DNA from 3 places in the Streptomyces sp. NPDC050759 genome. Region 3 is predicted to be linked to each of the others. Evidence: riboswitches for the same ligand, from Rfam matches in the RefSeq annotation. Region 3 holds a riboswitch; each other region holds the start of a gene.
The links. Region 3 has a riboswitch for thiamine pyrophosphate ahead of thiO (glycine oxidase ThiO). Riboswitches for the same ligand answer to the same signal wherever they lie in the genome.
Positions count from the first base shown of each region.

Region 1 (10,514 bases), on a different contig from region 3:
CGGTGCCTCCGGCAACGCGCTTGCCTGCAACATCAATGAGTTCTCCGCCGAAGCCAAGTGCGACGGCACCAAGGGCGTCATCACCGTCACCGACGTGGACAAGACCGGCGTCGAGGCGACGGTCTCCGTGTACCTGCAGAGCAACGGCGCCGACGCGAAGAAGGTCGGCGAGCAGACGGTGAAGGGCTCGAAGAAGGGCACCACCATCACCTTCGAGGAGGACTGGGCGCCCAACGCGGTGTACCGGGTCCACGTCGAGGCCCTGCCCTACATCAAGGGCGCGGACATCACGCCGAACCTGACCACCCCGGCGACCGCCTGCAAGACCGAGGACACGCCGACCCCGACGCCCACGCCCACGCCCACCCCGTCGGACTCCGCCGGCACTCCGGCCGAGGAGTCCCCGACCCCGACCCCGTCGGCCTCGGAGGGCACCACCGCTCCGGCCACCGTCGAGAGCAACGCCCCGTCGCCCGCGGCCGGCGACTCCAACCTCGCCGAGACCGGTGCGAACTCCAACACCGGCCTGATCGCCGGGATCGCGATCGCCCTGGTCGCCATCGGCGGCGGCGCCGTGTTCTTCGGCCTGCGCCGTCGCGGGGCCAGCACCCGCTGACGACAGTCGTGCGTGGCCCGTCCCGGGTTCGGGGCGGGCCACACCCATGTCATCCGAAGGTCGCCCGCTGCAGCCAGAACTCCAGCAGCTCCCGCTCCCCCAGGACCTCCAACTCCGGGCTGTCCAGGGGCAGTCGGCGGTAGAAGGCGAGCATGACGGCGGTCAGCGGGCCGCGCAGGGCGACGGTCGCCTTCTCGTGCCCGCGCCGCCAGGCGATGACGTCGTCGGTGAGCTCGATCATCCACTCCCACCCTTCGGATGTTCCGTCGGTGGCATGCAGATGGATACTGCGCCCGGAGCCGCGCAGTTCCCTCGACTCGTCGTCCGGCATGGTCCGCTGTGCGAACTCCACGATCTGCAACCACTCGTCGATCGCGTCGGCGGCGATCTCCGGGGCCACCTCGTACGGCTGTCCGGCGGCGAGCGTGGCGTCGGCACGGTGGACCGTGAGTTCGTGTGCCATCCTGCGGGCCCAGAAGCCCGAGGTGGGGATCCCGGCCCAGGACCAGACCTTGGCATCCGGCCCGGCCTCCCGAAGCGTGGCGACGAGCATCTTCCCCGTCTCCGCGAGCCAGGCGTCCAGCGCCCCGGCGTCCTCGGGCCCCTCCCCCAACGGCACCTGGTCCTCAGGCACTTCCTGCTGGGCCCGGGTCCGCACCATCAGCTCCACCCAGCGCAGGGCGCCCCCGGTGTGCCGCACCAGTTGCTCCAGCGACCACTCCGGGCAGGTCGGCACCGTCACGGACAGGTCGGCCCCGGACGTCAGTACGTCCCTCAACAGGCCCACTTGGTGAGCGATCTCGTCGCAGTACCGGTCATGTGCGAGCAGGGTCATGCCCCGCACCCTATGTCCGCCCGGTCAGTCCAGCACGACGATTTCGGCCGGGTCGAACTCCACCCCGACCGTGTCCCCGACCTCCGGCGCCGCACGGAGAGCGCACGCGGCCTCCAACTGCGGCCCGTCACCCTCCCGAGGATGCAGATGTACGGCCACATGGGTGCCCTTGAAGGTCCGCGCGGTCACCGTGCAGCTCAGGCCCTCGTCGGCCGCCTTCAGCCGCACTCCCGCCGGCCGCACCAGCACGTTCCTGACCCCCTGGGCAGCTCCCGAGGGCACCGGAACCTTTCCCCACACCGTGTCCGCGACCTCACCCGCCACCGTGCCCTCGACGACGTTCTCGAAGCCGAGGAAGCGGGCCACGAACTCGTCCGCCGGCCGCTGCCACACCTCGAGAGGCGTACCCGACTGGGCGATCCGCCCGTCCCGCATCACCACGACCCGGTCGGCCAACGCGAAGGCCTCGCCCTGGTCGTGGGTGACCGCGAGCACCGTGGTGCCCAACCGTCCGAACAGCTCCCGCAGTTCGACGACCAGCCGCTCCCGCAGCGAGCGGTCCAGCTGTCCGAGCGGCTCGTCCAGCATCAGCAGCCGGGGCCGGGGCGCGAGCGCGCGGGCCAGCGCGACCCGCTGCTGCTCACCGCCGGAGAGCGCGCCGACAGCCCGACGGGCGGCACCCGGAAGCCCGACGAGGTCGAGCAACTCCCGTACCCGCTCATCCTGTTGTGCCCGCGCGGCCCCGTGCATCCGCAGCCCGAAGGCCACATTGGCGCCCACGTCCCGCTGCGGGAAGAGCTGGTGGTCCTGGAACATCAGCCCGACGCCGCGCTTGTGCGCGGCCACCCCGCCCTGGTCACGCCCGTCGAGCAGGACCCGTCCCCCGTCGAGCGGTTGAAGGCCGGCCACCACCCGCAGCAGCGTCGACTTGCCGCTGCCGCTGGGGCCGAGCACACACACGATCTCGTGCTCGGCGACATCGAGACCGACCCCGTCGAGGACGGCCCGCCCGCCGAACCGAACCGTCGCGTCCTCAAGGCTCAGCAGCATCAGAACTCCCCGGTCCGGTCGGTCCGCAGCCGTTCGAGCACCAGCAGCGCCACCGCGCACACCACCATCAGGATCGTCGAAAGGGCCATCGCCTGGCCGTAGTTGAGATCACCGGCCCGTCCGAGCAGCCGTGCCACGGCGACCGGCAGCGTCGGGTTGTCGGGCCGTGCGATGAACACCGTCGCCCCGAACTCGCCCAGCGACACGGCGAAGGCGAAGCCCGCCGCGATCAGCAACGCCCGCCGCACCATGGGCAGATCGACCTCCCGCCACACCCGCCACGGCGAGGCCCCGAGCACGGCCGCGGCCTCCCGCAACCGGTGGTCCACGGCCCGCAGCACCGGCAGCATGGTCCGCACGACGAAGGGCACCCCGACCAGCGCCTGCGCGAGCGGCACCAGGATCCAGGACTGCCTGAGGTCCAGCGGCGGCTCGTCGAGCGAGATCAGGAACCCGAAGCCGACGGTCACCGCGGACACCCCGAGCGGCAGCATCAGCAGCGCGTCGAAGCCCCGCACGAACCGGCCCGCGTCCCGCCGTGTCAGCGCGGCCGCCGCGAGGCCCCCGATCACCACCGCGATGGCGGTGGCGGCGAGGGCGTACTCCAGGGAGTTCCCGACCGCCTCGATCGGCGCGACGAGGAAGACCCCGCCGTCGCTGTGGGTCAGCGCCCGGTAGTAGCCGAAGTCGGGAGCGTCGAGGGACCGCTGCACCAGCACCGCGAGCGGCAGCACCAGGAGGACGGCGACACTGCCCACGACCCCGGCCAGCAGCCCCCACTCTCCCGCCCCTCGGGGCCGCCGGGCGGTGAGGGACTCGTCCACGAGCCGTAGCGCGGTCTCCCGGCGCCGTACGGTCCACGCGTGCAGGGCGAGAACAGCGCCCACCGCGACGAACTGGATCAGCGTCAGCACAGCGGCCGTGGACAGGTCGAAGATCTCGGAGGTCTGCCGGTAGATCTCCACCTCGAGGGTCGAGAAGGTCGGCCCCCCGAGGATCTGCACCACGCCGAAGGAGGTGAAGGTGAAGAGGAACACCATGAGAGCGGCGGCGGCCACGGCGGGCCCGAGCGCGGGGAGCGTGACCGTCCGCCAGGCCCTGAGCCGGGACGCGCCCAGCATCCGCGCGGCCTCCTCCTGACGCGGATCCAGCTGGGCCCACAGTCCGCCGACGGTCCGGACGACGACCGCGTAGTTGAAGAAGACGTGCGCGAGCAGGATCGCCCACACCGTGGTGTCCAGCCGTACGCCCCACAAGTCGTCCAGCAGCCCGCCACGCCCCACCAGCGCCAGAAAGGCCGTACCGACGACGACGGTCGGCAGCACGAAGGGGACGGTGACCACGGCCCGCAGGATCTGCTTGCCGGGGAAGTCGAAGCGCGCGAAGACATACGCGCCGGGGAGCGCGACCAGGAGCGTGAGCGCGGTGGAGGCGAGCGCCTGCCAGGTGGTGAACCACAGGACGTGCCGGATGTCCGGTTGGGTGAGGGCGTCGGTGATCCGGCCGAACTGCCAGGTCCCGTCGGTCTCGAGGCCGCGCGCGACGATCGCGGCGACGGGATAGGCGAAGAAGACGGCGAAGAACGCGACGGGCACGGTCATCAGCCCGAGCCGTGCCGCCGCGTTCGTGACGCCCTTGCGGGGCCTTACTTCAGTACGAGCGAGGTCCATGACTTGACCCAGTCGTCCCTGTTGTCGGCGATCTTCGCCGGGTCCATGGTCTCGGGATCCTTGGCCTGCGGACCGTACTCGGTGAACTCGTCCGGCACCTGGGCGCCGTCGATGACCGGATAGACGAACATGTTGAGCGGCATGTCCTGCTGGAACTCCTTGGTGAGCAGGAAGTCCAGGAACGCCTTGCCGCCCTTGGCGTTCGCGGCGTTGCTCAGCAGTCCGGCGTACTCGATCTGCCGGAAGCAGGTGCCCTGCGCGACGCCGGTGGGGGCGGTCTTCGGCTTCGGGTCGGCGTAGATCACCTCGGCGGGCGGCGAGGAGGCGTACGACACGACGAGCGGCCGGTCGGCCTTCGCCTTCTTGCCCCCGGCGGAACCGGAGAACTCCTCGTTGTAGGCCTGCTCCCAGCCGTCGACGACCTTGACACCGTTGGCCTTGAGCTTCTTCCAGTAGCCCTCCCACCCGTCGTCGCCGTACTTCGCGGCGCTCCCGAGGAGGAAGCCGAGCCCCGGCGAGGAGGTGGAGGCGTTCTCGGTGACGAGGAGGTTCTTGTAGGCGGGCTTGATCAGATCGTCGTACGACGACGGCGGCTGGAGCTTGTGCGCGGTGAAGTAGGCCTTGTCGTAGTTGACGCAGATGTCGCCGGTGTCGATGGGCGTGACCTTGTCCCCGTCGACCCGGTACCCGGCCTTGATCCGGTCGGCGCCCTTGGCCTCGTACGACTGGAAGAGCCCGTTGTCGAGCGCGCGGGAGAGCAGGGTGTTGTCGACGCCGAAGAAGACGTCGCCCTGCGGGTTGTCCTTGGTGAGGATGGCCTTGTTGACGGCCTGCCCGGCGTCGCCGTCCTCCAGGACCTTGACCTGGTAGCCGGACTTCTTCTCGAAGTCGGCGAGGACGCTCTTGGAGACGGCCCACGAGTCGTGGCTGACGAGGGTGACGTTCTTGGAGCCGGAGCTCTCGGAGTCGTCGGACGACGAGCCGCACGCGGACAGCGTGACCAGGCCGAGGCCGACGACGGCAGCACAGAACTTCTTGTTGTTCACGGTGATGACCGAACTTCCTACCCAGAATGACCTGGGCGAGGTTCAGAGGGTCTGCGGCCCGATTGCCGCACTCTCAGCGCTGTGGCGCTCCCCTGTCGGATATGAAGATGTACGTACGTCCGTCAGACTACCGTTCGGTGGCCGCGAGCTGACCACAGGCCCCGTCGATCTCCTGTCCACGGGTGTCCCGGACCGTCACCGGCACACCATGGGCGGCGATGGCCTCGACGAACGCCTTCTCGTCCTCGGGCCGGGAGGCGGTCCACTTGGACCCGGGCGTCGGGTTCAGCGGGATCAGGTTGACATGCACCGGCTTGCCCTTGAGCAGGCGGCCGAGCCGGTCACCGCGCCAGGCCTGGTCGTTGATGTCGCGGATCAGCGCGTACTCGATGGAGAGGCGCCGCCCCGACTTCTCGACGTACTCGAACCCGGCGTCGAGCACCTCGCGCACCTTCCACCGCGTGTTCACGGGGACGAGGGTGTCGCGCAGCTCGTCGTCGGGGGCGTGCAGGGAGATCGCGAGCCGGCACTTGAAGCCTTCGTCGGCGAACCGGTGAATGGCGGGCACGAGCCCCACGGTCGACACCGTGATGCCGCGCTGGGAGAGACCGAGCCCGTCGGGCGCGGGATCGGTGAGCGCGCGAATGGAGCCGACGACCCGCTTGTAGTTGGCGAGCGGCTCGCCCATCCCCATGAAGACGATGTTGGAGAGCCGCGCGGGCCCGCCCGGCACCTCTCCGTCCCGGAGCGCCCGCATCCCGTCCACGATCTGGTGCACGATCTCGGCGGTGGACAGATTGCGGTCCAGTCCCGCCTGCCCGGTGGCGCAGAAGGGGCAGTTCATGCCACAACCCGCCTGCGAGCTGATGCACATGGTCACCCTGTCCGGATACCGCATCAGCACCGACTCCACGAGCGTCCCGTCGAACAGCCGCCACAACGTCTTGCGCGTGGTCCCCTGGTCGGTCGACAGATGCCGTACGACGGTCATGAGCTCGGGAAGCAGCGCCTCCTGGAGCTTGCCGCGCGCGCCGGCCGGGATGTCGGTCCACTCCGCCGGGTCGTGCGCGTACCGCGCGAAGTAGTGCTGCGAGAGCTGCTTGGCGCGAAACGGCTTCTCCCCGATCCCCGCCACGACCTCCTTGCGCTCGGCGGGCGTGAGATCGGCAAGGTGCCGCGGCGGCTTCTTGGCTCCGCGGGGGGCGACGAAAGTGAGTTCTCCGGGTGCAGGCATAACTGTTCCAGTGTCGCAGATCATTCAGCGGCCGCGTCCAGAAGATCCACACGCCGAAGGCCGGGAGAACCTGACGACGCGGCCCCCGCCCTGAACAGGACGGGGGCCGGGAAAGCCGTACACGCGAAGCAGGTCAGCCGGAGCCCACGAACAGCACCAGCAGCAGCCACACCACCGGAGCCGTCGGCAGGAGGGAGTCCAGGCGGTCCATGATGCCGCCGTGGCCCGGCAGGAGGGAGCCCATGTCCTTGATGCCGAGGTCCCGCTTGATCATCGACTCGCCGAGGTCACCCAGCGTCGCGCTGGCCGCGACCGCGAGGCCCAGGAGCAGGCCCTGCCACCAGGTGCCGTCGTCGATCAGGAACTGCATGCACAGCGCGCCCGCCACCATCGCGAACAGCACCGCCCCGGCCAGGCCCTCGCGGGTCTTGCCGGGGCTGATGCGCGGCGCGAGCTTGTGGGTGCCGAAGCGCCAGCCGACGGCGTACGCCCCGGTGTCGCTGACGACGGTCAGGAGCAGAAACATCAGGACCCGGGCCGCCCCGTCCTCCGCCGTCAGCATCATCGCGACGAACGTGGCCAGGAACGGGACGTAGAACGCCGCGAAGACGCCCGCCGTGACGTCCTTGAGGTAGCCCTCCGGCGGTTCCGTCATCCGCCAGACGAGGACGGCGAGTGCCGTGAGGGCCATGGCGACCCAGGCCCCCTCGGCGCCCCTGACGTACCCCGCGACGACCATCGCGGCCCCGCCGAGCGCCAGCGGCACGAGCGGCGCCTTGATGCCCTTGCGCTCCTGAAGCCTGCTGGTCAGCTCCCACAGACCCACGACGACGGCGACCGCTATCACGCCGACGAAGGCGGCCTTGACGAAGAACAGCGACGCGATGATCACCGCACCGAGTCCGACCCCGACCCCTATGGCGGCACCCAGATCCCGCCCCGCGCTCTTCTTCTGCGGCGCGGGCGCCGGCTGCGAGGAGTCGGGCATGGGCTCCGGATTCTGCTTCTGCGGCGCCGCCGCGTAGGGCTGCGCCGACGTGGTCTCGTCGCGGAACGCCTCGTCCCGGAACTGGTCGTCCCGGAACAAGGGACCGCTCAGCCGAGCGGTCCCCCGGTCGTCATCCTGGTCGCCGCCGTACCGAGGTTCAGCGGGTCCGTCGGGCACGATGGGCATGGGCCGAGTGTGCTGCGCGTCATGCGCATCGTACGCGGGACCCGCCGGGTCAGCCCCCTGAGCAGGCCCCTGGTCGGACGGCCCCCAGTACCCGGCGTGGGGCGGCGTCGCCCAGGAAGAGTCGTTCATCAGACCTCGAGAAGCTCTGCTTCCTTGTGCTTGAGGAGCTCGTCCACCTGGGCGACGTACTTGTGCGTCGCGTCGTCGAGCTCCTTCTCCGCACGGCGGCCCTCGTCCTCGCCGACCTCGCCGTCCTTGACGAGCTTGTCGATCGCGTCCTTGGCCTTGCGGCGGACCGAGCGGATGGACACGCGCGAGTCCTCGGCCTTGGCCTTGGCGACCTTGATGTAGTCGCGGCGGCGCTCCTCGGTGAGCTCGGGGAACACCACCCGGATGATGTTGCCGTCGTTGCTCGGGTTGACGCCCAGGTCGGAGTCGCGGATCGCCTGTTCGATGTTGCGCAGGGCGGTCTTGTCGAACGGGGTCACCACGGCCATGCGCGGCTCCGGCACGGAGAACGAAGCCAGCTGGTTGATCGGCGTCGGCGCGCCGTAGTAGTCGGCCACGATCTTGTTGAACATCGCCGGGTGCGCACGCCCGGTGCGGATCGCGGCGAAGTCCTCCTTGGCGACCACGACGGCCTTCTCCATCTTCTCCTCGGCCTCGAGGAGGGTCTCTTCGATCACCACTTGCTCCTGCGTGTCTTGAGTAGGCCCGGCTGCTGTTCCATATGCGTGGGGGCGGCGGCCGGCTGCGTCGCGTCTTCTTCCTGCACGGTTCCCGACCGGCAGGACATTGTCCATCCCCCGGTCAGGGACCGGGTGTATCCCGGGTCAGTCCCGGCTGTCCTGGTCACCCACAAGCGTGCCGATCTTCTCACCCTTGACGGCGCGCGCGATATTGCCCTCCGCCAGGAGCTCGAACACCAGGATCGGAAGCTTGTTGTCGCGGCACAGTGTGACGGCGGTGGCGTCGGCGACCTTCAGGTCACGGGTGATGACCTCGCCGTATCCAAGGGCGTCGAACTTGACCGCGTCGGGGTTGGTCTTCGGGTCGGAGTCGTAGACCCCGTCCACGCCGTTCTTGCCCATGAGCAGCGCCTCGGCGTCGATCTCCAGGGCGCGCTGCGCGGCGGTGGTGTCGGTGGAGAAGTACGGCATGCCCATACCGGCGCCGAAGATGACCACGCGGCCCTTCTCCAGGTGGCGCACGGCACGCAGCGGGATGTACGGCTCGGCGACCTGCCCCATGGTGATGGCGGTCTGCACCCGGGACTGGATGCCCTCCTTCTCCAGGAAGTCCTGGAGGGCGAGGCAGTTCATCACGGTGCCGAGCATGCCCATGTAGTCCGAGCGGGCGCGGTCCATGCCACGCTGCTGGAGTTCGGCACCGCGGAAGAAGTTGCCGCCACCGATGACGACGGCGATCTCGGCACCGTCCCGGACGACGGCGGCGATCTCACGAGCGATCTTGTGCACCACGTCGGGGTCCACACCCAGGCCCCCGCCACCGGCGAACGCCTCTCCGGACAGCTTCAGCAGAAACCGGCCGCGCACTTTGCCGTCGTCGCTCTTCTGGGCCTTGGTGGTCATGGGGATCCCGCCTCTTTCACCTGTTGCACATACGAAGAAGGCCATTGCCGGTGGGAACTGGTTCGCATCCCATGCGCGGCAATGGCCTCCTCGTCAGATCTGCTGTCGTCCGCCACGCGCGTGCGTGGCGGCGTACCGGACGACTGCTGACGACCCTATAGGGCCCGCGCGTCGCTCGCGGTACGGACTCAGATGCCGACCTTGATGCGCGTGAAGCGCTTCAGGGTGACACCGGCCTCGTCCAGAACCTTCTGGACCGACTTCTTGTTGTCGAGCGCGTACGGCTGACCGAGCAGCGTGGCGTCCTTGAAGAAGCCGTTCAGGCGACCCTCGACGATCTTGGCGATCGCGGCCTCGGGCTTGCCCTCGGCGCGGGTGGTCTCCTCGGCGATACGACGCTCGGACTCGACGACCTCGGCCGGCACGTCCTCCTTGGAGAGGTACTTCGGCGCGAAGGCGGCGATGTGCTGGGCGACACCGCGGGCGACCTCGGCGTTCGGCTTGTCCAGCTCGACGAGGACACCGATCTGCGGGGGCAGGTCGGGCATCGTGCGGTGCATGTACGCCGTCACGAAGCCGTCCGCGAACACCGCGAAGCGGTCCAGGACGATCTTCTCGCCCAGGTTGGCGTTGGCCTCGTCCACGAACGCCTGGACGGTCTTGCCGGCCTCGATCTCGGAGGCGAGCAGGGCCTCCAGGTCGGCCGGGGAGGTCTTGGCGACGTGCTCGGCGATCGTGTTGGCGACGGACTGGAACTTCTCGCCCTTGGCGACGAAGTCCGTCTCACACTTGAGCTCGACGAGGACGCCGGAGGAGTTGTCGTCGGCGATGATCGAGACCACGGCGCCGTTCTCGGCGGAGCGGCCCTCGCGCTTGGCGACGCCCTTCTGGCCCTTGATCCGGAGCGCCTCGACGGCCTTCTCGACGTCGCCCGCGGCCTCGTCCAGCGCCTTCTTGCAGTCCATCATGCCGGCGCCCGTGAGCTCACGGAGCTTCTTGACGTCGGCGGCGGTGTAGTTCGCCATGAGTCTGTGAATCTTTCTCGAAGTCTGGAAGATCGAAGATCTACGGGGTCTACGGCCCCTATGTAGCCGGGGCCGCCGACTCTCCGCTGACCTACGGGTGAACGGCGGGAGCGGAGTTCACCGCGCCGGAGGCGCTGATGAATGCAGTACCGCTCCCGCCGTCACCCCTGACGCTGACGGATCAGGCCTGCTCGGCGTCCGCGGCCGGAGCGGCCTCGGCGGCGGGAGCCTCGGCAGCGGGCGCCTCAGCCGGGGCCTCGGTCTCGGCGGCG
Region 1 is NZ_JBITGI010000011.1:144,462-154,975, forward strand. Features, by position in the region: gene ACIBJB_RS29590 (LAETG motif-containing sortase-dependent surface protein) at 1-616, shown strand, start outside; gene ACIBJB_RS29595 (maleylpyruvate isomerase family mycothiol-dependent enzyme) at 666-1,451, opposite strand; gene ACIBJB_RS29600 (ABC transporter ATP-binding protein) at 1,476-2,501, opposite strand; gene ACIBJB_RS29605 (ABC transporter permease) at 2,501-4,171, opposite strand; gene ACIBJB_RS29610 (thiamine ABC transporter substrate binding subunit) at 4,147-5,217, opposite strand; TPP riboswitch at 5,214-5,321, opposite strand; gene rlmN (23S rRNA (adenine(2503)-C(2))-methyltransferase RlmN) at 5,345-6,451, opposite strand; gene ACIBJB_RS29620 (phosphatidate cytidylyltransferase) at 6,585-7,754, opposite strand; gene frr (ribosome recycling factor) at 7,754-8,311, opposite strand; gene pyrH (UMP kinase) at 8,459-9,217, opposite strand; gene tsf (translation elongation factor Ts) at 9,406-10,242, opposite strand; gene rpsB (30S ribosomal protein S2) at 10,424-10,514, opposite strand, start outside.
Region 1: linked by a shared signal. The riboswitch ahead of ACIBJB_RS29610 (thiamine ABC transporter substrate binding subunit) and the one ahead of thiO (glycine oxidase ThiO) in region 3 are both predicted to bind thiamine pyrophosphate.

Region 2 (10,514 bases), on a different contig from region 3:
CAAGGGGTGCGAGGCCCCCGTGGAGGCACCTGTCGGCCCTAGCATCGAGTGCAGGACATTGATGGATCCGGTACCAGAAGGGCCGGACGGTGCAGGACTTCAGAGAGGTTGAGTGCGATGGGAGAGATCTTCGCGGGGTTGCCGTGGTGGGTGAAGTGGATCGCTGTGCCGGTCATTGCCCTGGTCGTGTTCGGCGGGCTGATAGCCACGGTCGTCGGCTTCGTCATCGGCCTGCTCTTCAAGCTGCTGGTCTTCGTGGCCCTGGTGGGCGGACTCGTCTACGTCGTACGGAAGTTCATGACGAGCTCCTCGTCGCGCAGCGACTGGTGAGCGTCCGGAGCGGGCGGGGCGACCGGTAACAGGAATCCCCCGTTCCCTCGGGGGAGGGAAGTTTCCCGGACGGGTCGTATACGCGCGGTGGCGGACCGTTAAAGTCCGGAACTCGACGCGGGGACGACCCCGCGAGCGGCGTACACCCCCTCCCGTGTTTCCCGCACGGGCTGCCCCCTCGCGCTCCGGGAGTGACCCTTGGCCACGGTTGACACCGCACCCGCACAGATCGACGCCCGTTCGACGACGGCTTCCGCACAGCCGACGGCCCCGGTACAGCCGACAGCTCCCGTACAGCCGTCTGCTCCGGTACGACCGTCAGCGCTGGTACGACCTCCGGCACGACCGTCTCCTCCCGTACGGCCGGCAGCTGCCGTACAGACATCCGCTCCCGTACGGCCGTCAGCCCCCGTCCAGCGCCAGGCGGCCCCCTCCTCCGAAGCGCCCGAACAAACCCACTCGGCGACCCTCATCGGGTCCGTCCAGCGTGCGATGCGCCTGCTCGAGTCCGTCGCGGAGCACGAGCACGGAGCCCCCGCCAAACAACTCGCCCGCGAGACCGGGCTTGCGCTCCCCACGGCGTATCACCTGCTGCGCACCCTCGTGCACGAGGGCTATCTGCGCCGCGACAAGGGCCTGTTCTTCCTCGGCGAGGCGGCCGAGCGGCTGAGCAGCAGTGGAGCCGAGCAGAAACGTCGCAGCACCGTTGTCGAGGCGCTCGCGCACTGGCGCGATCTGATCGGCGTGCCGGTGTACTACGCGCAGTACCGGAACGGCGAGATCGAGGTCCTCTGCGTCTCCGACAGCCCCGGCAACCCGGCGGTCGAGGAGTGGGCCGACTTCCGCGAGACCGGGCACGCGCACGCGATCGGACAGTGCCTCCTCGCCCAGCTGGACGACGAGGCCCGGCGCGACCACCTCGACCGGTACCCCGTGCAGTCCATCACCCCGTACACCGTGCGCGACGGGCACAGCCTGCTCCGGCGTCTCGAACGGACCGCGCGGATGGAGCCGGTGATCGAGCGTCAGGAGTACGCGCTGGGGACGGTGTGCGCGGCCATTCCGATCACATTGGGTAACGCCGCGGCAACGATGGCCATCTCCCTGCCCGCCCATCAGGCGGACCGGTTGTTGTCCGCAACCCAGCAACTGCAAGAGGAAATCGGGCGACTGATGGGCTCGCTGGCGATCTCTATCAGTATCTGAAAACTCACTCCTTGTGATCTGTCGTGCACGTTCAGCAAGATGCCACCAGTGTCAGAGGGATCATTCCCGGCCAACAAAGGCAGATGACGGGGTAGGCGATGCGCGAGTCCGTACAGGCAGAGGTCATGATGAGCTTTCTCGTCTCGGAGGAACTCTCCTTCCGCATTCCGGTGGAACTGCGCTACGAGGCCTGCGATCCGTACGCAGTCCGGCTGACCTTCCATCTCCCGGGCGACGACCCGGTGACCTGGGCTTTCGGCCGTGAGCTGCTGATCGACGGGGTGGGCCGGCCATGTGGCGAGGGCGACGTGCGGGTCTCGCCCGCCGGTTCCGACCTGCTGGGCGACGTCCTGATCAGGCTTCAGGTCGGCGGTGATCAGGCACTGTTCCGCTCGTCGACGGCGCCGGTCATCGCGTTCCTCGACCGCACCGACAAGCTGGTGCCGCTGGGGCAGGAGGCCGCCCTGGCCGACTTCGACACCCATCTCGACGAGGCGCTGGACCGGATCCTGGCGGAGGAACAGAGCGCGGGCTGACGCCTTACGGCAGTGAGGTGACGGCACGCTTCCTCGTGAGGCGGGAGGACGCAGGAACGCTTCTGCCGCTGCGGGACACTGGGCACGCACGGACGCTCGGGCACCGGGGAGCCCTAGGGTGCTTCTGGCGAGTCTCGAAGTCGCCCTCGCGCTGGAGTGGGTGGGCCTGACGGAGCAGTCGGCGCCTCATGAGACGCCCCGCGTGGGGCAGATCGGTCACTCGGTGCCCGTCCGACGGAGAGCGCCATCAGACGCGCCCCAGCCCCCACTTGGCCCCCGGGCCCATCTCAGCGCCTGCGCCGCCGCCCCTTGCCACTGCGTGCCACTGCCGGCCGGCTGTCGGCCGTACCCGCGCTCGCGCTTGTCGCCGGTACGGGCACGGACCCCCCTGCTCCCGCACCCCCTGCTCCCGCACCCACCGCCTCCGCCTCCGGCCGGTCCGCCGAGACCACCAGGGCCGCGAGGACCGTGGTGACCGGAACCGAGGCGACGAGGCCGATCGAGCCGACCAGCGTGCGCACGATCTCCTCCGCCACCAGCTCACTGTTGGCGACGGTCCCCACGCTGGACTGCGCGATGGAGAAGAGCAGCAGCAGCGGCAGCGCGGCACCCGCGTAGGCGAGGACGAGGGTGTTGACGACGGAGGCGATGTGGTCGCGACCGATCCGGATACCCGCGCGATAGAGCCCGCGCCAGCCCATCGTCGGGTTGGCCTCGTGCAGCTCCCAGACGGCCGAGGTCTGTGTGACCGTCACATCGTCGAGGACACCGAGCGAGCCGATGATGACGCCGGCGAGCAGCAGGCCGCTCATGTCGATCGACGGATACAGCCCGTGGATGAGCCCGGTGTTGTCGTCCGTGTTGCCCGTGAGAGCGGCCCAACCGATGAACTGCGATCCGAGGATGCCGATCAGAATCAGGGAGATCAGCGTGCCCAGCACCGCCACGGAGGTTCTGGCCGACAGACCGTGGCACATGTAGAGGGCGATCAGCATGATGGCGCTGGACCCGACCACCGCCACGAGGAGCGGGTTCGAGCCCTGCAGGATCGCGGGCAGGACGAAGAAGTTCAGCAGCAGGAAGCTGATGGCCAGCGCGACCAGCGCCATGACGCCGCGCATTCGCCCGACGATCACCACGGCGAGCGCGAAGATGCCGGCGAGCAGCCCCATGGGGAGCCTGCGGTTCACGTCGGCGACCGAGTACTGCAGATCCCTGGGGGCCGAGGGCTCGTACGCGACCACGACCTTCTGGCCCTCGTGCAACTGCCGGGACTGGTCCGGCTGGACGATCTCCGTGAAGGTGCGGCCCTTGTCGTTGCCGGTGTCGACCCGGATCGTCGCTTTCTTGCAGGTGCCGTTCGCCTGCTGCTCGGCGGAGGAGCCCTCGGCCGTGGAGGTGTCCCCGGTCGGGGCCTCCCCCGAGGCGTTCACCGACTTGCAGCTGACGCTCACGACCTTGCTGACCGTGGCCTGCTGGGTCTGCCGGTCGAAGCCGACCCCGGTGCGTTGGTGCGCCGGGGCTCCGCCGGGCCACAGCACGGCGAGCCCCACCACCACGGCTACGCCGAACGGGATGAGGATCGCCGCGATGACCTTGCGCAGGTGTTTGGAGACGGGAGCTGCCGGTCCGTGGCTGTGACTGTGGCCGTGCCCGCCACCGCTGCCGGACCCGGAACCGCCCCCTCGCCCGTGTCCGTGCCCGTGTCCGTCGCCGGGTTCGTGCCCATGGTCGTCACCACTGCTCCGGCCCCCGCCGCCCTGACCACCACCCTGGCCGCCGCCCAGGTCACCGCCACCGCCCTGGCCTTCACCACCGGCTCCGGGCCCATACCCGTAGCCCTGTCCACCGTGCCCGCCGTGCTCGTGCCAGCCGTCGGCGGCGCCGTTTCCGTAGCCCCCGCGGGAGCCGTTGCCGGGACCGAGCCGGGGGCCGTTTCCGGAGCCCGGCCGGCGCGGAGGCTCGGGAGGCGGGTACGGGGGCTGATGCGTCGTGGTCACCGACCGATCATCGCAAGAACGACAGGGGCCCTCTGTTCACCGCGCCCGAATTGACGCTAGCGTGGAGCCACCTTTGTACACGCGGGAGCTCGGAGCACCGGGCTGAGAGGGCGCTGACCTCCGTCCCAGCGATGTTTCACGTGGAACGTCATCTCAAGCGAGTGACGTTCCCCACGAAACGTCGGCAGACGGAAACCGCTGCGTCGACCGCCGAACCTGTTACCGGGTAATGCCGGCGTAGGGAGTAGGTCTCATGACCATCAAGGACGCGCGCACGCCTGCCTCCGATCAGCTCGACGGGGAGGCCGGGAAGTCCATCGGCTGGCACAAGGCGTACATCGAGGGCTCGCGCCCCGATCTGCGGGTGCCGGTTCGCCAGGTGCACCTCACCAACGGGGAGTCGGTCACGCTGTACGACACGTCCGGTCCGTACACCGATCCGCTCACCGAGACGGATGTCCGACGGGGCCTTGCGCCACTGCGGGACAACTGGATCATCGCCCGCGGGGACACCGAGGAGTACGCGGGACGTCCCGTGCGTCCCGAGGACGACGGGATCAAGCACACCTCACCGCGGGGTGGCCTCCGCAACCTCGACGCGGTCTTCCCGGGGCGGCCACGCCAGCCGCGCCGCAGCCGTGACGGCAACGCGGTCACGCAGCTCGCCTATGCCCGTCGCGGTGAGATCACACCGGAGATGGAGTACGTGGCCATCCGGGAGAACGTCTCTCCCGAGGTCGTCCGCGAGGAGATCGCGGCGGGTCGCGCGGTGCTGCCGGCCAACGTCAACCACCCGGAGATCGAGCCGATGATCATCGGCAAGCGGTTCCTGGTGAAGGTCAACGCCAACATCGGCAACTCCGCGGTGACGTCCTCCATCGAGGAGGAGGTGGAGAAGATGACCTGGGCGACCCGCTGGGGCGCCGACACGGTCATGGACCTGTCCACCGGCCGCAACATCCACACCACCCGCGAGTGGGTGCTGCGCAACTCCCCCGTCCCCATCGGCACGGTGCCGCTCTACCAGGCGCTGGAGAAGGTCGACGGCCGCGCCGAGGAGCTGACCTGGGAGATCTACAAGGACACGGTCATCGAGCAGGCCGAACAGGGCGTGGACTACATGACGGTCCACGCGGGCGTGCGCCTGCCGTACGTACCACTGACGGCCAACCGCAAGACCGGCATCGTCTCGCGCGGCGGCTCGATCATGGCGGCCTGGTGCCTCGCGCACCACAAGGAGTCGTTCCTGTACGAGAACTTCGAGGAGCTGTGCGAGATCCTCGCCGCCTACGACGTCACGTACTCGCTGGGCGACGGCCTCAGGCCCGGTTCGATCGCGGACGCCAACGACGAGGCACAGTTCGCGGAGTTGCGCACGCTCGGGGAACTCAACCGGATCGCGAAGCGTTTCAACGTACAGACCATGATCGAGGGCCCCGGGCACGTCCCGATGCACAAGATCAAGGAGAACATCGACCTTCAGCAGGAGATCTGCGATGAAGCTCCGTTCTATACGCTCGGCCCGCTGACCACCGACGTCGCGCCGGCCTACGACCACATCACCTCCGGCATCGGCGCCGCGATGATTGCCTGGTGGGGCACGGCGATGCTCTGCTACGTCACGCCCAAGGAGCACTTGGGCCTGCCCAACCGGGACGACGTCAAGACGGGTGTCATCACCTACAAGATCGCCGCCCATGCGGCCGACCTGGCCAAGGGACACCCCGGTGCCCAGGAGTGGGACGACGCCCTCTCCGACGCCCGCTTCGAGTTCCGCTGGGAGGACCAGTTCAACCTGGCCCTCGACCCCGACACGGCCCGCGAGTTCCACGACGAGACCCTCCCGGCCGAACCGGCCAAGACGGCTCACTTCTGCTCCATGTGCGGGCCGAAGTTCTGCTCGATGAAGATCTCCCAGGACATCCGCCGCCGCCACGGCGACAGGCAGGGGGAGATCGAGGAGGGCATGGCCCAGAAGTCGAAGGAGTTCGCGGCGGCGGGCAACCGGGTGTATTTGCCGATCACGGACTGACATGGGCGAATCGCCGACGGGCGTGGCGAATCGTCGGCGGTGGGCCCGCGGCCGGGTCTTCGGCTTGCGCTCCCCGTGGTGGGGGCGCAAGCCGAGGGGCTGTGCCGGGTGCTACTCCGGCTGGTGTTCCGGCCCCCCGAAGTCCGGGCTGGTGTAGTCCGGGCTGCTGAAGCTCGGGCGGGCACCGGACGCTCCGTCGTCCGGGCTGCTGAAGCCCGGGCGGTCGTAGCCGAGGCTGGGCATCCGGCTGGTCGGTGCGGGCGGAGCCGTGTGGTGCAGTGCGGCGGTGCCGGGGTCGGCCAGGGCCTCCCTGAGGAAGGGGAGGATGCCCCGTTCCAGCAGGGCCTCGCGCCAGGCGTCCCTGGCCCGTGCCACCTCCTCGCTCAGTTCGCCGTACCCCGCGTCCGGCGAGGGCCGGTTGCGCAGGGCGGTGAGCAGCAGCCCGACGGCGGCGACCAGGATCGCGGCCGCGGTCAGGGCACCGAACACCCATCCGATGGTGATCATGGCGTGGGCGAACGCCGGCGGTGGGCTGAGCATCTGGAGGATGTAACCCACGAGCAGGAAGATCGCCGCGGCTATTCCGGCGAGGACGGGCGTCAGGACCGCGGCGACGGCGACGGCGCCCGCACCGGCGGTCTCGGCGACCTCTCCCATGGTGGTGGCGAGCCCCATCGCACCCGTGCCCGACTCGGCGGGACCGGGTTCATGCACGGACGACAGGGTGGACGGCGCCGCCGGGCGGCGCTGTTCCTCGCGGACCTTCACGTAGTGCTGGTACTCGGTCGCCGCGGCCGCCGTGACGAGTGCGGTGGCGTTGAGCGCCATGGTGCGCAGCTGTTCGGGATTCAGCCGCTGTCCGACAGCGGCCAGTTCGGGACGGTGTGGTGCGGAGCGCAGCGCCTCATCGAGGATCCGCTCGTACTCCTGGCGGTCCTCGCTGTGCAGGTGCTGCGGAACGCTGTTCATGTGCATCCCCCGATGCTCCGTAGGGCTTGGGGCTCGCATGCCAACGAGCCGTCGGGCAGAAACGGAGGGGAGCCTGCTACGGATAAGCCGATGGTAGAGCGGTGACGGCACAGGGTGACAGGGGGTTTCCAGAAATTGGCCTCTGGCCTGCGCGGTCGACGGTCGGTCCGTCCTGCGGGAACGACTGCCCCGCGAACGTTCAGATATCCAGGGGCAGTTGCTGGACCAGCAGTTTTCCGGCCATGGTCACCCCGCCGTCCATCGCGATGGCCAGTCCGTCGGCGTAGACGTGCGGTCCCTCGACCACCGGACCGGATTCGTCCTCGTCGTCCTCGGAACCCACTTCGCCGAGCAGATAGGGGATCGGGCTGTGGCCGTGAACGATGCGGATGCCGCCGTACGTGTCGAGCAGTGAACGCACATGGTCGGCGCCGCCCTCGTCGCGGAAGGAGAAACGCTTGGTCAACTTGCGGAACAGATCCCACACCTCGTCCGCGTCGTTGCGCGTGAGGGTCTCGCGGATGGTGTCGTTGACCGCCTCGATCGAGTCGCCGTAGTCGAGGTAGGCGGTGGTGTCGGAGTGGACGAGCAGATGTCCGTCGACCTCCTCGACGGCGTCCAGCCGTGCCATCCACTGCAGATGGTGGTCCTGGAGGCGGTCCATGTCGGTCTTCTGTCCGCCGTTGAGCAGCCAGGCCGCCTGGAAGGTGGCGGTGCCCGCGCCGGAGTTGACGGGGGTGTCGCCGAACCGTTTGGCGCCGAGCAGCAGCAGTTCGTGGTTGCCCATGAGGGCCTTGCAGTAGCCGCCGGCCGCGGCGGCCTCCGCGGACAGCCGCATCACGAGGTCGATGACGCCGATGCCGTCGGGCCCGCGGTCGGTGAAGTCGCCGAGGAACCACAGCCGGGCGGTGCCCGCGCACCAGTTGCCGGCCGCGTCGACGAGGCCCTTCTCCTGGAGTGCGGACGTCAGTTCGTCGAGGTAGCCGTGGACGTCGCCGACGACGAACAGCGGGCCGGGACCGTCCACCGCCTGTGACGCGGGGTCGGCGGCCGCCTGGAGCTCGTCGTCACCGGGATGGATGACGGGCAGGTCCTGTTCGGTGGGGGTGTACCCCTCCGGGTAGGCCTCCTCGGCGGCCGGTACGACGTCTCCGGGGTGCGTGCTGTGGCCGTACGGACCGGTCTCGTTGACGTACGCGGGCACCCGGAAGTCGCGCAGCACCGCCGTGCGCTCCACCTCGGGTCCCTGACCGGCCCCCTGAGTCATCAGACCCCTCCACCATCGCGCCGCATCTGCACCGCTTCGGACTGCCTGGTCGCAGCGGCCCGCGGTGTCGTGGGCCCATCATAGGAATGCGGATCGCGCCGTGTGATGACCCAGGGGTAGTGAATCGGAGCAAGACTCCCGTTCACCGCGGCATTCGCCCCGATTGGCCGGGCTTGGACCCTCGCCCGGCCGCTTCCTGTTACTTCTCCTCGGGCGACCGCGGTGAGCTGACCGTCGTGCGCGGGGCTCGCCGCTGGGAGGAGGTGCGCACGATCAGCTCGGTCGGTATCACCTGCTCGACCGGTTGGTCCGATTCGACCCCCTCGATGGCGTCGATGAGGAGTTGGACCACCGCCGTACCGATGCGGCGCGGCTTGAGGGAGAGCGTGGTGACGGGCGGCTCGGTGCTGGCGTACACGGTGGACTCGCTGCAGCAGACGATCAGCAGGTCGTCGGGGACGCGCAGCCCGTAGCGGCGGGCGGCGGCCAGCAGGTCGGTGCCGTTCGGGTCGAACAGTCCGTAGACGGCGTCCGGCCGGTCCGGGCGGGCGAGCAGCCGGTCGGCGGCGACGGCGCCCGCGCACGGATCGTGCGCGGGATAGGCCTCGTACACCGGGTCCTGCCCGACCCGCTCGCACCACCGCAGATACGCGGTGGTCGACAGATGGGTGTACGTGTCCGTCGTCGTCCCTGTCAGCAGGCCGATGCGGCGGGCGCCGGCGTCGGCCAGATGGTCGAGGATGCCGAGGACGGCGGCCTCGTGGTCGTTGTCGACCCAGGCGGTGACCGGGAGGGCACCGGCCGGGCGGCCGTCGGACACCACCGGTAAACCCTGCCGGACCAGCTCGCTGACGACCGGGTCCTGGTCGGACGGGTCGATGACCACGGTGCCGTCCAGGGCGACGTTCGACCACACGTCGTGGCGCGAGGTCGCGGGCAGGATGACGAGGGCGTAGCCGCGGGCGAGCGCGGCGGAGGTGGCGGCCCGCGCCATCTCGGCGAAGTACGCGAACTCGGTGAAGGTGAAAGGTTCATCCCCGTATGTCGTCACGGTCAGGCCGATGAGTCCCGACTTGCCGGTACGGAGGGTTCTGGCCGCGGCCGAGGGCCGGTAGCCCAGCCGGTCTGCGACCTCCCTGACATGGCGGCGGGTGGCGTCCGGGAGCCTGCCCTTGCCGTTCAGGGCGTCGGAGACGGTCGTGATGGAGACTCCGGCGGCGGCGGCCACGTCTCTGATGCCCGCCCGGCCCGGCCGGCTGCCTCGACGGGAGGTTTCCGCGCGGCTCACCTGGTGCTTCCCTGCTGCTGTCATGGCGAGCCGATAGTAGGGCTCATGCGGTGGGGTAGGGCGGACGCATATGCACGCGTTGACAGGCACGTTTCTGCAAGGTCATCTTGCGTCAACTACCTTTGAAACAAAGACAGTTAAACGATCCCATGGCATTACGTGACTTGTCGGCACGCATGGGCCTGCCAAGTCCTCGATGTTTCGAAGAGGTCTCAACTCACCTTCACGGGTGACGCGCGCCACGGCGCGAGCCACCGGCGCATAGATATATGTGACCGCGCCCCCTGATTCGTCTGCCTTCGTACGGTGATGCCCCTGATGCCTGTGGGACGGACGAGGTTCGCTCTGACCTGTACGCAGTGGCGCTCAATCCTCATAAGGTGAGCAGTATTGGATGCCGGCTGCCGGAGTCGGACGCCAGGAGTCGGTGGTCATGAATCGGTGGTCATGAGGAGGACTGCGGTGAGCGAGACGAGCCCCAAGCTGCGCGCCGAGCTGGAGGGTATCCCCACGTACAAGCCGGGCAAGCCCGCCGCTTCCGGCGGTCCGGTGGCCTACAAACTGTCCTCCAACGAGAACCCCTATCCGCCGCTGCCGGGGGTGCTGGAGACCGTGACGGCCGCCGTCTCCTCTTTCAACCGCTACCCGGACATGGCCTGCACAGGGCTGATGAACGAGCTGTCCGACCGCTTCGGCGTCCCGCTCTCCCATCTGGCCACCGGCACCGGCTCCGTCGGCGTCGCCCAGCAGCTGATCCAGGCGACCTCGGGACCGGGCGACGAGGTGATCTACGCCTGGCGCTCCTTCGAGGCGTACCCGATCATCACGCAGATCAGCGGTGCCACCTCGGTGCAGGTGCCGCTGACGGCGGGTGATGTGCACGACC
Region 2 is NZ_JBITGI010000005.1:109,715-120,228, reverse strand. Features, by position in the region: gene ACIBJB_RS17060 (DUF5326 family protein) at 118-330, shown strand; gene ACIBJB_RS17055 (IclR family transcriptional regulator) at 802-1,536, shown strand; gene ACIBJB_RS17050 (SsgA family sporulation/cell division regulator) at 1,635-2,072, shown strand; gene ACIBJB_RS17045 (YibE/F family protein) at 2,360-4,072, opposite strand; TPP riboswitch at 4,144-4,333, shown strand; gene thiC (phosphomethylpyrimidine synthase ThiC) at 4,326-6,104, shown strand; gene ACIBJB_RS17035 (hypothetical protein) at 6,216-7,079, opposite strand; gene ACIBJB_RS17030 (metallophosphoesterase) at 7,273-8,340, opposite strand; gene ACIBJB_RS17025 (LacI family DNA-binding transcriptional regulator) at 8,540-9,652, opposite strand; gene hisC (histidinol-phosphate transaminase) at 10,091-10,514, shown strand, end outside.
Region 2: linked by a shared signal. The riboswitch ahead of thiC (phosphomethylpyrimidine synthase ThiC) and the one ahead of thiO (glycine oxidase ThiO) in region 3 are both predicted to bind thiamine pyrophosphate.

Region 3 (10,514 bases):
TCGACGGCCCTGGCCAGCCACACGGTCAAGGCGGGCACGCGCATGGCGGTCAACGCCTCGCCCGAGCCCTTCAGCAACGTGATCGTGAGCCTGGCCGAGGATCTCGGAGTCGGCGGTGTCGTCACCTTCGCGATGTTCCACCCGGAAGCGGCCGCGGTCGTCGCGGGCGTACTGCTGCTGGCGGGTCTGCTGACGCTCTTCTTCCTGATCTCCCGCATCCGAAGATTCCGACGCCGCAGAGCCCAACGCCGGGAGGAGAAACGCCTCGCGGCACGCATCGGCCGGCCGGCCGGCTGACGACCGGCCACGGTGTGCCCCAGGTCCGCGTCGGCAAGCCGGCTGCCCGCGGGCGGAGTGTCAGTGGCGGCCGATAAAGTCGCAGGCATGGCACGGATTGCGGTGATCGGCGCCGGGATGGGCGCGATGGCGGCCGCTGCCCGGCTGGCCGTCGCGGGCCACCGGGTGGCGGTGTACGAGCGCACGGAGACGTACGGCGGTGCGGTGCGCCGGTTCGAGCGGGACGGGTTCGGTTTCGACACCGGGCCGGGACTGCTCACCCTCCCCGCGGTCTACCGCGATCTGTTCATCAAGACCGGCAAGGAGCCGCTGGAGTCGGTCGTCGAGCTGATCCAGGTCGACCCGTCGTCACGGCACGTCTTCACGGACGGCACCGAGGTGTCCCTGCCGAACGCCTCGCGCGCGGGAGTGGTCGCCGCACTGGACGAGGCCCTCGGCGCGGGCGCGGGCGGACGCTGGGGCGACTTCCTCATCCGGGCCCGCGAGGCCTGGGACCGCACCCGCAGGCCGCTCCTGGAGGAGCCTCTGTGGCCCAACTGGCAGGTGCTGCAGCGCGAGCCCTACCCCGCGGTGCCGCACAAACGGCTGCTGCGCACCCGACGGGCCTGCACGTTGCACGAGATCGGCGCCTGGGAGCTGCGGGACCCGCGGCTCGCGGCCCTGCTGTACGGCCATGCGCTCGCCCACGGCGTCGACCCCGGTACCGCACCGGCGAGCGCGGCCGTCCTGCCGTACATGGAGCACGCCTTCGGGACCTGGTATGTCCGGGGCGGCATGCGGGAGTTGGCGCGGGCGGTGTACGAGCGGTGCGTCCAGCGCAAGGTCGAGTTCCACTTCGGTGCCGAGGTGACGGGCGTCCTGGAGAAGGACGGTCGCGCGGCGGGTCTGGAGCTGTCCGACGGGGCGGTCGTGGAGGCGGACACCGTCGTCGGCACCGGACCCTGGCGACTGCGCGGGCTCGTACCGGGTCGTGAGCTCTACGGCGCGAAGGACGTCCTTCCCGACGCCGAGGACCTGCACCCCGGCCGGGTCGTCGTGTGCCTCGCCCTGCGCGGAGCGCGGGAGCCGGACGCCGTGCACCGCACGGTGGTGTACGGCCCCGAACCGGAGGGCGAGTTGGACCTCTTCGTGCACGGGGAGACGCCCGACCCCACGGTCCGGATCGACCGGCCGGACGACCCCGCCCTGCGTCCCGACGCGGACCACGAGTCCGTGGTGCTGTCGGCGACCGTGCCCAGCGGTCTGGGCCACGACTGGGCCGCGCCGGGAGTCGTCGAGGCCTTCGCGGACCGGATGGTCGCGGCCGCCGACCGGGCGATTCCGGGCTTGCGTGAGCGGATCCTCTGGCGCGACGTACGGACGCCCGTGCACACCGAGTGGGAGACAGGAGCCGTCGGCGGCGCCGTTCCGCCGCCCGCGCTGGCCGGCGGCGAGGGCACCCTGCACCCGTCCAACAGCACGGCGATACCTGGCCTGTTCGCGGTCGGCGGCTGGTCACACCCCGGCGGGGGCCTCCCCCACGCGGGCATGTCGGGCTCGCTGGTGGCCGGACTGGTCGTGGAGGGACCGGAGTTTCGCGGTTCTCAGTGACGGAGCCGCGCCGCGTCAGAAGCGGTACTGCTCGTCGTACCCCTGGCCCTGGTTCTGCTGCCCCTGGCCGCTGTTGTCCTGGTAGTACCCCTGCTCCTGGGGGAGTTCGCCGCCGTAGGACTCGTCGGTGCGCTGCTGCGGCACCCACACCCCGCCGGCCGGGGTCTCTCCGCCGTACGTCCCGCCGTACTGGTCGTAGCCCTGCTGGACGAACTGCTGCTGGCCGCCGTAGGAGGTGTCGTACGACCCCGCGCCATAGGTCTGGGTGCCGATGTACGGGTCGGAGTAGGCGGCGTACTGCTGCTGCCCGGTCTGGTCGTAGCCGTACTGCTGCTGGTCGTAGCCCGAGTAGCCGTCGTAGCCGTAGGTCTGGTCGGCGGCGGCCGTCGCGTACTGGTCCTGGGCCTGGCCCGCGGACGCGTAGGACTGGTCACCGGCGTAGGAGGAGTCGTTGTATATGCCGTAGGAGCCGGTGTCGTCCGGCAGGGGCTGCGGCTCGTAGACCGAGGTGGTCTCGGCGGCCGTGGGCGCGGCGGAGCGCGCGGGCGTGAAGACGTCGTCGCGGTCGTAGTCGTCGTGGCCGTAGCCGGAGGTGTCCGGCCGGCCCTGGTCGTACCCGGCCTCGTCGCCGTGGGCCGCCTCACCCGCCTCCAGGTCGGAGACCTCCAGGGCGGGCTCCTCACGGCCGCGCTCACGACGGCTCTTCTTGCCGCCGGTCAGACCGCCCAGCGCGGCCGGCGGGTTGACCGCCCAGCCCTGCTCGAAGCCGCGGCGGAACGACAGCGTGACGTAGGTCTGGCCGACCGCGAAGGCGATCGCGCCCAGCCCGATGACGACCACCGACGGCATCAGCACGCCGAGGACCACACCGAGGAAGCCGACGAAGGCGAGCAGCCGCCAGCGCAGCCGTGCCTTGTACTGCAGCAGCACCTCGCCCAGCAGCCACAGCGCGACGATTCCGAACGCGATGTAGAGGACCGTCCAGCCCATGTACGCCCCTCTCCCAGTGACCGCTACGCAGTGTGTCGTATATCCGTGCGGCCGGTCTAGGCCTGCGGTGGATGGTGCAGACCCAGGTTTTCGTAGATTTCCAGGGTCGCCGTGGAGTTGTTGAGCGTGATGAAGTGCAGTCCGGGCACTCCCTCGGACAGCAGCCGGGCGCAGAACTCCGTGGCGAACTCGATTCCGATCGAGCGTACAGCGGTCGGATCGTCCTTTGCTGTGAGGATCCGCTCTTTCAGGACGGAGGGGATGATCGCGTTGCTGAGCTGTGGTAGCCGCTCCAGCATCCGTACGCTGGTCACGGGCATGATCTCGGGGATGACGGGGGTCGCGCAGCCCGCCGCGTGGACTCGGTCACGCAGCCGCAGATAGGACTCCGGCTGGAAGAACATCTGGGTGATGGCGTAGTCGGCGCCGGCGCGGCACTTGTCGACGAAGTGCGTGACGTCGGCGTCCCAGTCGGCCGAGCGCGGGTGCATCTCCGGGAAGGCCGCCACGCCGACGCAGAAGTCGCCCGACTCCTTGATGAGCCGGACGAGTTCGGCGGCGTAGGTCAGGCCCTGCGGGTGCGCCACCCACTCGGCCATCGGGTCGCCGGGCGGGTCGCCGCGCACGGCCAGGATGTTGCGGATCCCGGCGTCGGCGTACTGGCCGATGATGTTGCGCAGTTCCGCGACGGAGTGGTCGACCGCGGTGAGGTGGGCGACCGGGGTCAGGGTGGTGTCCGCGACGATCTGCTGGGTCTCCTTGACGGTGCCCGCGCGGGTGGAGCCGCCGGCGCCGTAGGTCACGGAGACGAAGTCCGGGGCGACCGCCTCGACCCTCCTGAGCGCGCTCCACAGGTTCCGCTCACCCTTGGGGGTCTTCGGCGCCGAGAACTCGAAGGAGTACGTCGTCTTGCCTGCGGCGAGCATGTCACGCACCGTGCGTGCGCGGTCAGTCCTGGTGGATGCGGTTCCTAGGGCCATACCCGCAGGTTAGCCAGGGGGGAGCGGTCGCCCAACCGGATCACGGAAATATGCCTGTTTTGTCGACTTGTTGTCCACCCCTCGGACACCGGGCCGATCATGCGACCGGCGAATACCGGCCCCTTACTCCGTGTCACTCAACCGCTTGGCGAACTCCGCGGCGGCCGCGCCCGGGTCGTCCGCCTCGGTGATCGCCCGGACGACCACGACCCGGCGGGCACCGGCCTCCAGGACGTCGTCGAGGTTACCGAGGTCGATGCCGCCGATGGCGAACCAGGGGCGGTCGGTGCCTAGGGCGGCGGTGTACCGGACCAGGTCGAGGCCCGGGGCGTGCCGGCCTGGCTTGGTGGGGGTCGGCCAGCAGGGGCCGGTGCAGAAGTAGTCCACGCCGTCCTGGACCGCGGCCGCGGCGGCCTCCGCCTCGGCGTGCGTGGAGCGGCCTATGAGGATGTCGTCGCCGAGGATCGCGCGGGCGGCGGGGACGGGCAGGTCACCCTGGCCGAGGTGCAGCACACCGGCGCCGGCCGCGTGGGCGACGTCGGCCCGGTCGTTGACCGCGAGGAGCTTGCCGTGCCGCGCGCAGGCGTCGGCGAACACCTGCAGATGTTCCAGTTCCTCGGCCGCCTCCATGCCCTTGTCCCGCAACTGCACGATGTCGACGCCCCCGGCCAGGACCGCGTCCAGGAACTCGGCGAGGTCGCCCTGCCGCTTGCGGGCGTCCGTGCAGAGGTAGACGCGGGCGTCGGCGAGCAGGTCACGGGTGGTGTCGGGCATGCGTGAGTCTCCCCCGGGTTCGGTGGCGTACGGGCCGTGCCGGACCGTGGCCGTGGCCTCGGCGGTCACGGCCCGTACGCCGGTGTGGTTCGGATCAGACGGCGAGCGCCTGGGCGCGGCGCTTCACCTCCGTGCCGCGATTCTCGCTCAGGGCCTGCGCGGGGGTGCCGGGCAGGCTCTCGTCGGGCGTGAAGAGCCACTCCAGCATCTCTTCGTCGGTGAAGCCGTCGTCCCTCAGGAGCGTCAGGGTCCCGGCCAGGCCCTTGACGACCTTCTGCTCGGCCCCGTCGATGAAGGCGGCGGGGACGTGCAGCGCACGGTTCTCACCACGGCGTACGGCGATGAGCTGGCCGTCCTTGACCAGCTGCCGCACACGCGTCACCTCGACATCGAGCATCTCTGCGATGTCGGGGAGGGTGAGCCAGGCGGGGACGAGAGCATCGATCTTTGCGTCAATCTCGGTCACGGGATTAAGCGTGCCATCCCGCACTGACAGTCGGAAGCCGGGGCGCCTCCGGCGGGGGAACGGGGGGCATGATCACCGGCTGCCGACCGCCATAGAACCAGGCGATCCCGGTCGCTGGAGCCATGCGGACCCGGCCGCCGAGACCAAGCGCGCCCCGGTCACCAGAAACCGCGCGCGCCCCGGTCACCAGATTCCGCACCCCGGCCGCCAAGGACCGGCGGAGTCCGCCCGGCCGGTCGCGGCGGGCTGCCCGAGCCGCCGGGCTGTCTCCTACGCCGTCGCCGCTTTCAGCGGCCTCGCCGGGTCCGTCAGCAGTTCCGGGTTCATCTCCGTGCCCGCCTCGATCAGGCGGCGGCCCTGGGCCAGGTCCCGGGGCCGGCCCACCGCCAGGAGGGCCACCAGGCGGTTCTCGCGCAGCCAGCACACCGTCCAGGCGGGGCCCGACGGCTCGCCGCGCCACAGCGTCGTGTCGGCGGACGCGTGGTGGCCGGCGTACTGGACGAAGCGGCCGAACTGCTCGGACCAGAAGTACGGGACGGGGTCGTAGACCATGCGGGTCTCGCCCAGGATGTCGGCGGCCACCGTGCGGGGGCCCTGGAGGGCGTTGTCCCAGTGGTGGACCAGCAGGCGCTCGCCGTACCTCCCCGAGGGGAAGGAGGCGCAGTCGCCGACCGCGTAGACGTCGGGCGCGGACGTGCGCAGCCGGTCGTCGGCGACGACCTCGCGGTGGGCGCCGAGTTCGATGCCCGAACCTGCGAGCCAGGCCGTGGCGGGCCGGGCGCCGATACCCACCACGACCGCGCCCGCGGCCACCCGGGAGCCGTCGTCCAGGACGACCGCGCCGGGCTCGACGCGCTCCACGCGCGCGTGTGTGCGCAGCACGGCACCCGCGTCGGCGTACCAGGAGGTCATCGGCGCGGCCACCTCGGCGGGCAGCGCGCCCGCGAGCGGCCGGTCGGCGGCTTCCACGACCGTCACCGCGCAGCCCGCCTCGCGCGCGGCGGTGGCGAACTCGGCGCCGATCCAGCCCGCGCCGACGACCACGATGTCGTGCTGTCGGGCGAGCACGGGGCGCAGCCGTTCGGCGTCGTCCAGGGTGCGCAGCAGATGCACGCCCGGCACACCCTCCGTGCCGGGCAGCCGGATCGGTTCGGCACCGGTGGCGAGGACCAGGACGTCGTACGGGACAGGCCCGGCTTCGGTGTCCAGTTCGTGCGCTTCGGGGCGTACGCCCAGCGCCTCGCGGCCGAGCAGCAGTTCGATGCCGAGGGCCTCGAAGTCCACGTCGAAGGCGGAGTCCTCGGCCTTGCCGAGCAGCACGGCCTTGGACAGCGGCGGACGGTCGTACGGCTGATGGGGCTCCGCGCCGATCACCGTGACCGTGCCCTTGAATCCCTGTTCGCGCAGGGCGACCGCGGTCTGCACGCCGGCCATGCCCGCGCCGACCACGACCACCCGCCGCTGCGCCTGCGTCTGCTCGCTCATTTGATCACCCTAGTCACCTGACAATCCGTCAGTCAGGAGTCGTGCTCAGTGACCTGTTCCACAACACTCGTACCGCTGCCCGGCTGCGACTCCCACTCCCACGTCTCCTCCAACCGCAGCCGGCCGTCGACAAGCTCCACGACCGTCGAGACGCAGTGCCCGGAGGATGTCGTTCCGTCGTGCTTCAGCTGCACGTACCTGAAGTCGAGACGGTCCCCCGCGCGCGTGCCGACGAGATGTCCGCGTACGACGTCACCGCCCGCGTACTCGGCCCAGATCTCCCCGTCCTGCTCGTGGTAGGTGAACCGGGTCCGTGTACCCACCTGACCCGGTGCCTGATCGGCGACCGGGGCGAGGACGAGGCCGTCGAGCGAGCGGGGCATGGCGGAAGGCTCCCTTACAGAGGCGCACGGGCACGGGCTAGGGTGGCCAACGTAGAGCACTCGCGGGAGCCCGGACGCACCGGGCTGAGAGGGAGGCTGGCGGCCTCCGACCGTACGAACCTGATCCGGGTCATGCCGGCGAAGGGAGGGGCTGGACGCCCATGTCCTCACGTACGTCAGACGTCCTCGTCGTCGGGGGCGGCATCATCGGCCTGGTCACGGCCTGGCGGGCCGCGCAGCGCGGGCTCACCACGGCCGTCGTGGACCCCGAACCGGGCGGCGGGGCCGCCCAGGTGGCTGCCGGGATGCTGGCCGCGGTCACCGAACTGCACTACGGCGAGCACACCCTGCTGGGGCTGAACCTCGCCTCGGCCCACCGCTATCCCGACTTCGCGGCCGAGCTCACCGACCTGACAGGCCTCGACCTCGGCTACCGCCGCTGCGGCACACTCGCCGTGGCTCTGGACGCCGACGACCGCGCCCACCTGCGCGAACTGCACGCGTTGCAGCGGCAGTCGGGGCTGGAGTCGGAGTGGCTGTCCGGCCGGGAGTGCCGACGCCTGGAGCCGATGCTCGCACCGGGGGTGCGGGGCGGACTGCGGGTGGACGGCGATCACCAGATCGATCCACGGCGGCTCACGCGCGCGTTGCTGGCCGCGTGCGAGCAGGCGGGTGTCGTCTTCCACCGCGCGTGGGCCAAGGGCCTCCGGGTCGCAGGGGACCGGGCCGCGGGGGTCACCACGACCGACGGCGACGAGCTGGGCGGGGGGCAGGTGGTGCTCGCCGCCGGAAGTCTCAGCGGCCGCCTCGAAGGGGTCCCAGCGGATGTCCTGCCCCCGGTACGGCCCGTGAAGGGCCAGGTGCTGCGGCTGACCGTGCCGCCGCGCAGCGCGCCCTTCCTGAGCCGCACGGTGCGGGCCGTGGTCCGCGGCAGCCAGGTCTACCTGGTGCCGCGGGAGAACGGCGAGCTGGTGATCGGCGCGACCAGCGAGGAGCTGGGCTGGGACACGACGGTGACCGCGGGCGGGGTGTACGAGCTGCTGCGGGACGCCCACGAACTGGTCCCCGGCATCACCGAGCTGCCGCTCACGGAGACCCGCGCGGGTCTGCGCCCGGGGTCCCCGGACAACGCCCCGCTGCTCGGACCCACGGAACTGACCGGGCTGGTGCTCGCGACCGGCCACTACCGCAATGGCGTGCTGCTCACGCCGATCACCGGGGACGCCATGGCGCACGTTCTGACGACGGGTGAACTCCCCGATGTGGCCCGCCCGTTCACCCCGAGGCGATTCGCCGCCACGGAACTCCTGGAGCAGCCGGCATGAACATCTCCGTCAACGGGGAGACCCGGGAGTTCGCTCCCGGCACGGCTCTCGACACCGTCGTGCGGGCGCTGACGCCGGCGCCGTCCGGGGTGGCCGCGGCGCTCAACGAAACCGTCGTCCCGCGCGCGCAGTGGCCCGCGACGTCCCTCTCCGAGGGTGACCGCGTGGAAGTCCTCACCGCCGTCCAAGGAGGCTGACCCATGGCCGACGATCCCTTTGTCATCAGCGGTACGTCCTTCTCGTCCCGGCTGATCATGGGCACGGGCGGGGCGCCCAGCCTGGACGTGCTCGAGCGGGCCCTGGTCGCCTCCGGCACCGAGCTGACGACGGTCGCGATGCGTCGCGTGGACCCCTCGGTGCACGGCTCGGTGCTGTCCGTACTGGAGAGGCTCGGCATCCGGGTGCTCCCGAACACCGCGGGCTGTTTCACCGCCGGAGAGGCCGTCCTGACGGCCCGCCTCGCGCGCGAGGCGCTCGGCACCGACCTGGTCAAGCTGGAGGTCATCGCCGACGAGCGCACCCTTCTGCCGGATCCCATAGAGCTGCTGGACGCGGCGGAGACCCTGGTGGACGACGGCTTCACGGTGCTGCCGTACACAAACGACGACCCGGTGCTCGCCCGGAAGCTGGAGGACGTGGGCTGCGCGGCGGTCATGCCGCTGGGCTCACCGATCGGCTCGGGCCTCGGCATCCGCAACCCGCACAACTTCCAGCTGATCGTCGAGCACGCGCGGGTGCCGGTGATCCTGGACGCGGGGGCGGGCACGGCGTCGGACGCTGCTCTGGCGATGGAGCTCGGGTGCGCGGGTGTGATGCTCGCCTCAGCGGTGACGCGGGCGCAGGAGCCCGAGCTGATGGCGCACGCGATGCGGCACGCGGTGGAGGCGGGGCGGCTGGCGTACCGGGCGGGGCGGATCCCCCGACGGCACTTCGCCGAGGCGTCGTCTCCGGTGGCGGGCAGGGCGGTACTGGACCCGGAGCGGCCTGCTTTCCAGTGACCTGACGTGGGGCCTGGGCGAGGGACGTGACCCGAGTGGCACGCCTGTCCCCGACCGGCACCTCCGTGCGATCTGCGTCACAGCTACGCTGCAGTCCCGCCTCGATATCGGCCGAACCGGACGGGCTGTCAGCGTCGGCTCGTACACTCACCTGCGTGGATACGACCCTTCAGGACCCGCTGGTCGGGCAGGTGCTCGACGGCCGCTATCGCGTGGACGCGCGGATCGCGGTCGGCGGGATGGCCACGGTCTACCGGGCCCTGGACACCCGTCTGGACCGCGTGCTCGCGCTCAAGGTGATGCACCCCGCGCTCGCGGCGGACGGGTCCTTCGTCGAGCGGTTCATCCGGGAGGCCAAGTCCGTCGCCCGGCTCGCCCACCCCAACGTCGTGCAGGTCTTCGACCAGGGCACCGACGGGTCGTACGTCTACCTCGCCATGGAGTACGTCGCCGGGTGCACCCTGCGCGACGTGCTCCGCGAGCGCGGGGCCCTGCAGCCGCGCGCCGCCCTGGACATCCTGGAGCCCGTGCTCGCCGCGCTCGGCGCCGCACACCGGGCAGGTTTCGTACACCGGGACATGAAGCCGGAGAACGTCCTGATAGGGGACGACGGCCGGGTCAAGGTCGCCGACTTCGGACTCGTGCGGTCGGTGAACACCGTGACCAGCACCACCGGAGCCGTACTCGGCACCGTGTCCTATCTCTCGCCCGAGCAGATCGAGCAGCCAGGCACCGCGGACGCCCGCGTCGACGTGTACGCGTGCGGTGTGGTCCTGTACGAGATGCTGACCGGCGATCGCCCGCACGACGGCGACTCCCCCGCCGTCGTCCTCTACAAGCACCTCCACGAAGACGTCCCGCCGCCCTCGGCCGTGGTCCCGGGGCTGCCGTACGAACTGGACGAGCTGGTCGCGTCGGCCACCGCCCGCACCCCGGACCTGCGTCCGTACGACGCCGTGGCGCTGCTCGCGCAGACCCGCGAGGCACACGGCAGGCTGAGCGCCGACCAGCTGGACGCGGTACCGCCGCAGGCGCTCTCGGCGGAGTACGCGGGCGCCGAGAACCGCACGAGCGTGATCCCGCGCACCCTCACCGTGCCGCGCCCCCTGCCGGTCAACGAGGACGAGCCGGTGTACCACCGCACCAGCCGCCTGGAGAGCCCGCCACCCCCGCCTTCCCGGCGCGGCCGCTCGTCCGGCGGCCCCCGGCGCGGCCCGCTCCTGATC
Region 3 is NZ_JBITGI010000001.1:135,523-146,036, forward strand. Features, by position in the region: gene ACIBJB_RS00590 (DUF4126 domain-containing protein) at 1-297, shown strand, start outside; gene ACIBJB_RS00595 (phytoene desaturase family protein) at 385-1,887, shown strand; gene ACIBJB_RS00600 (hypothetical protein) at 1,903-2,877, opposite strand; gene metF (methylenetetrahydrofolate reductase [NAD(P)H]) at 2,934-3,857, opposite strand; gene thiE (thiamine phosphate synthase) at 3,981-4,631, opposite strand; gene ACIBJB_RS00615 (Rv2175c family DNA-binding protein) at 4,726-5,097, opposite strand; gene ACIBJB_RS00620 (NAD(P)/FAD-dependent oxidoreductase) at 5,368-6,582, opposite strand; gene ACIBJB_RS00625 (hypothetical protein) at 6,615-6,965, opposite strand; TPP riboswitch at 7,018-7,129, shown strand; gene thiO (glycine oxidase ThiO) at 7,127-8,290, shown strand; gene thiS (sulfur carrier protein ThiS) at 8,287-8,487, shown strand; gene ACIBJB_RS00640 (thiazole synthase) at 8,491-9,288, shown strand; gene pknB (Stk1 family PASTA domain-containing Ser/Thr kinase) at 9,444-10,514, shown strand, end outside.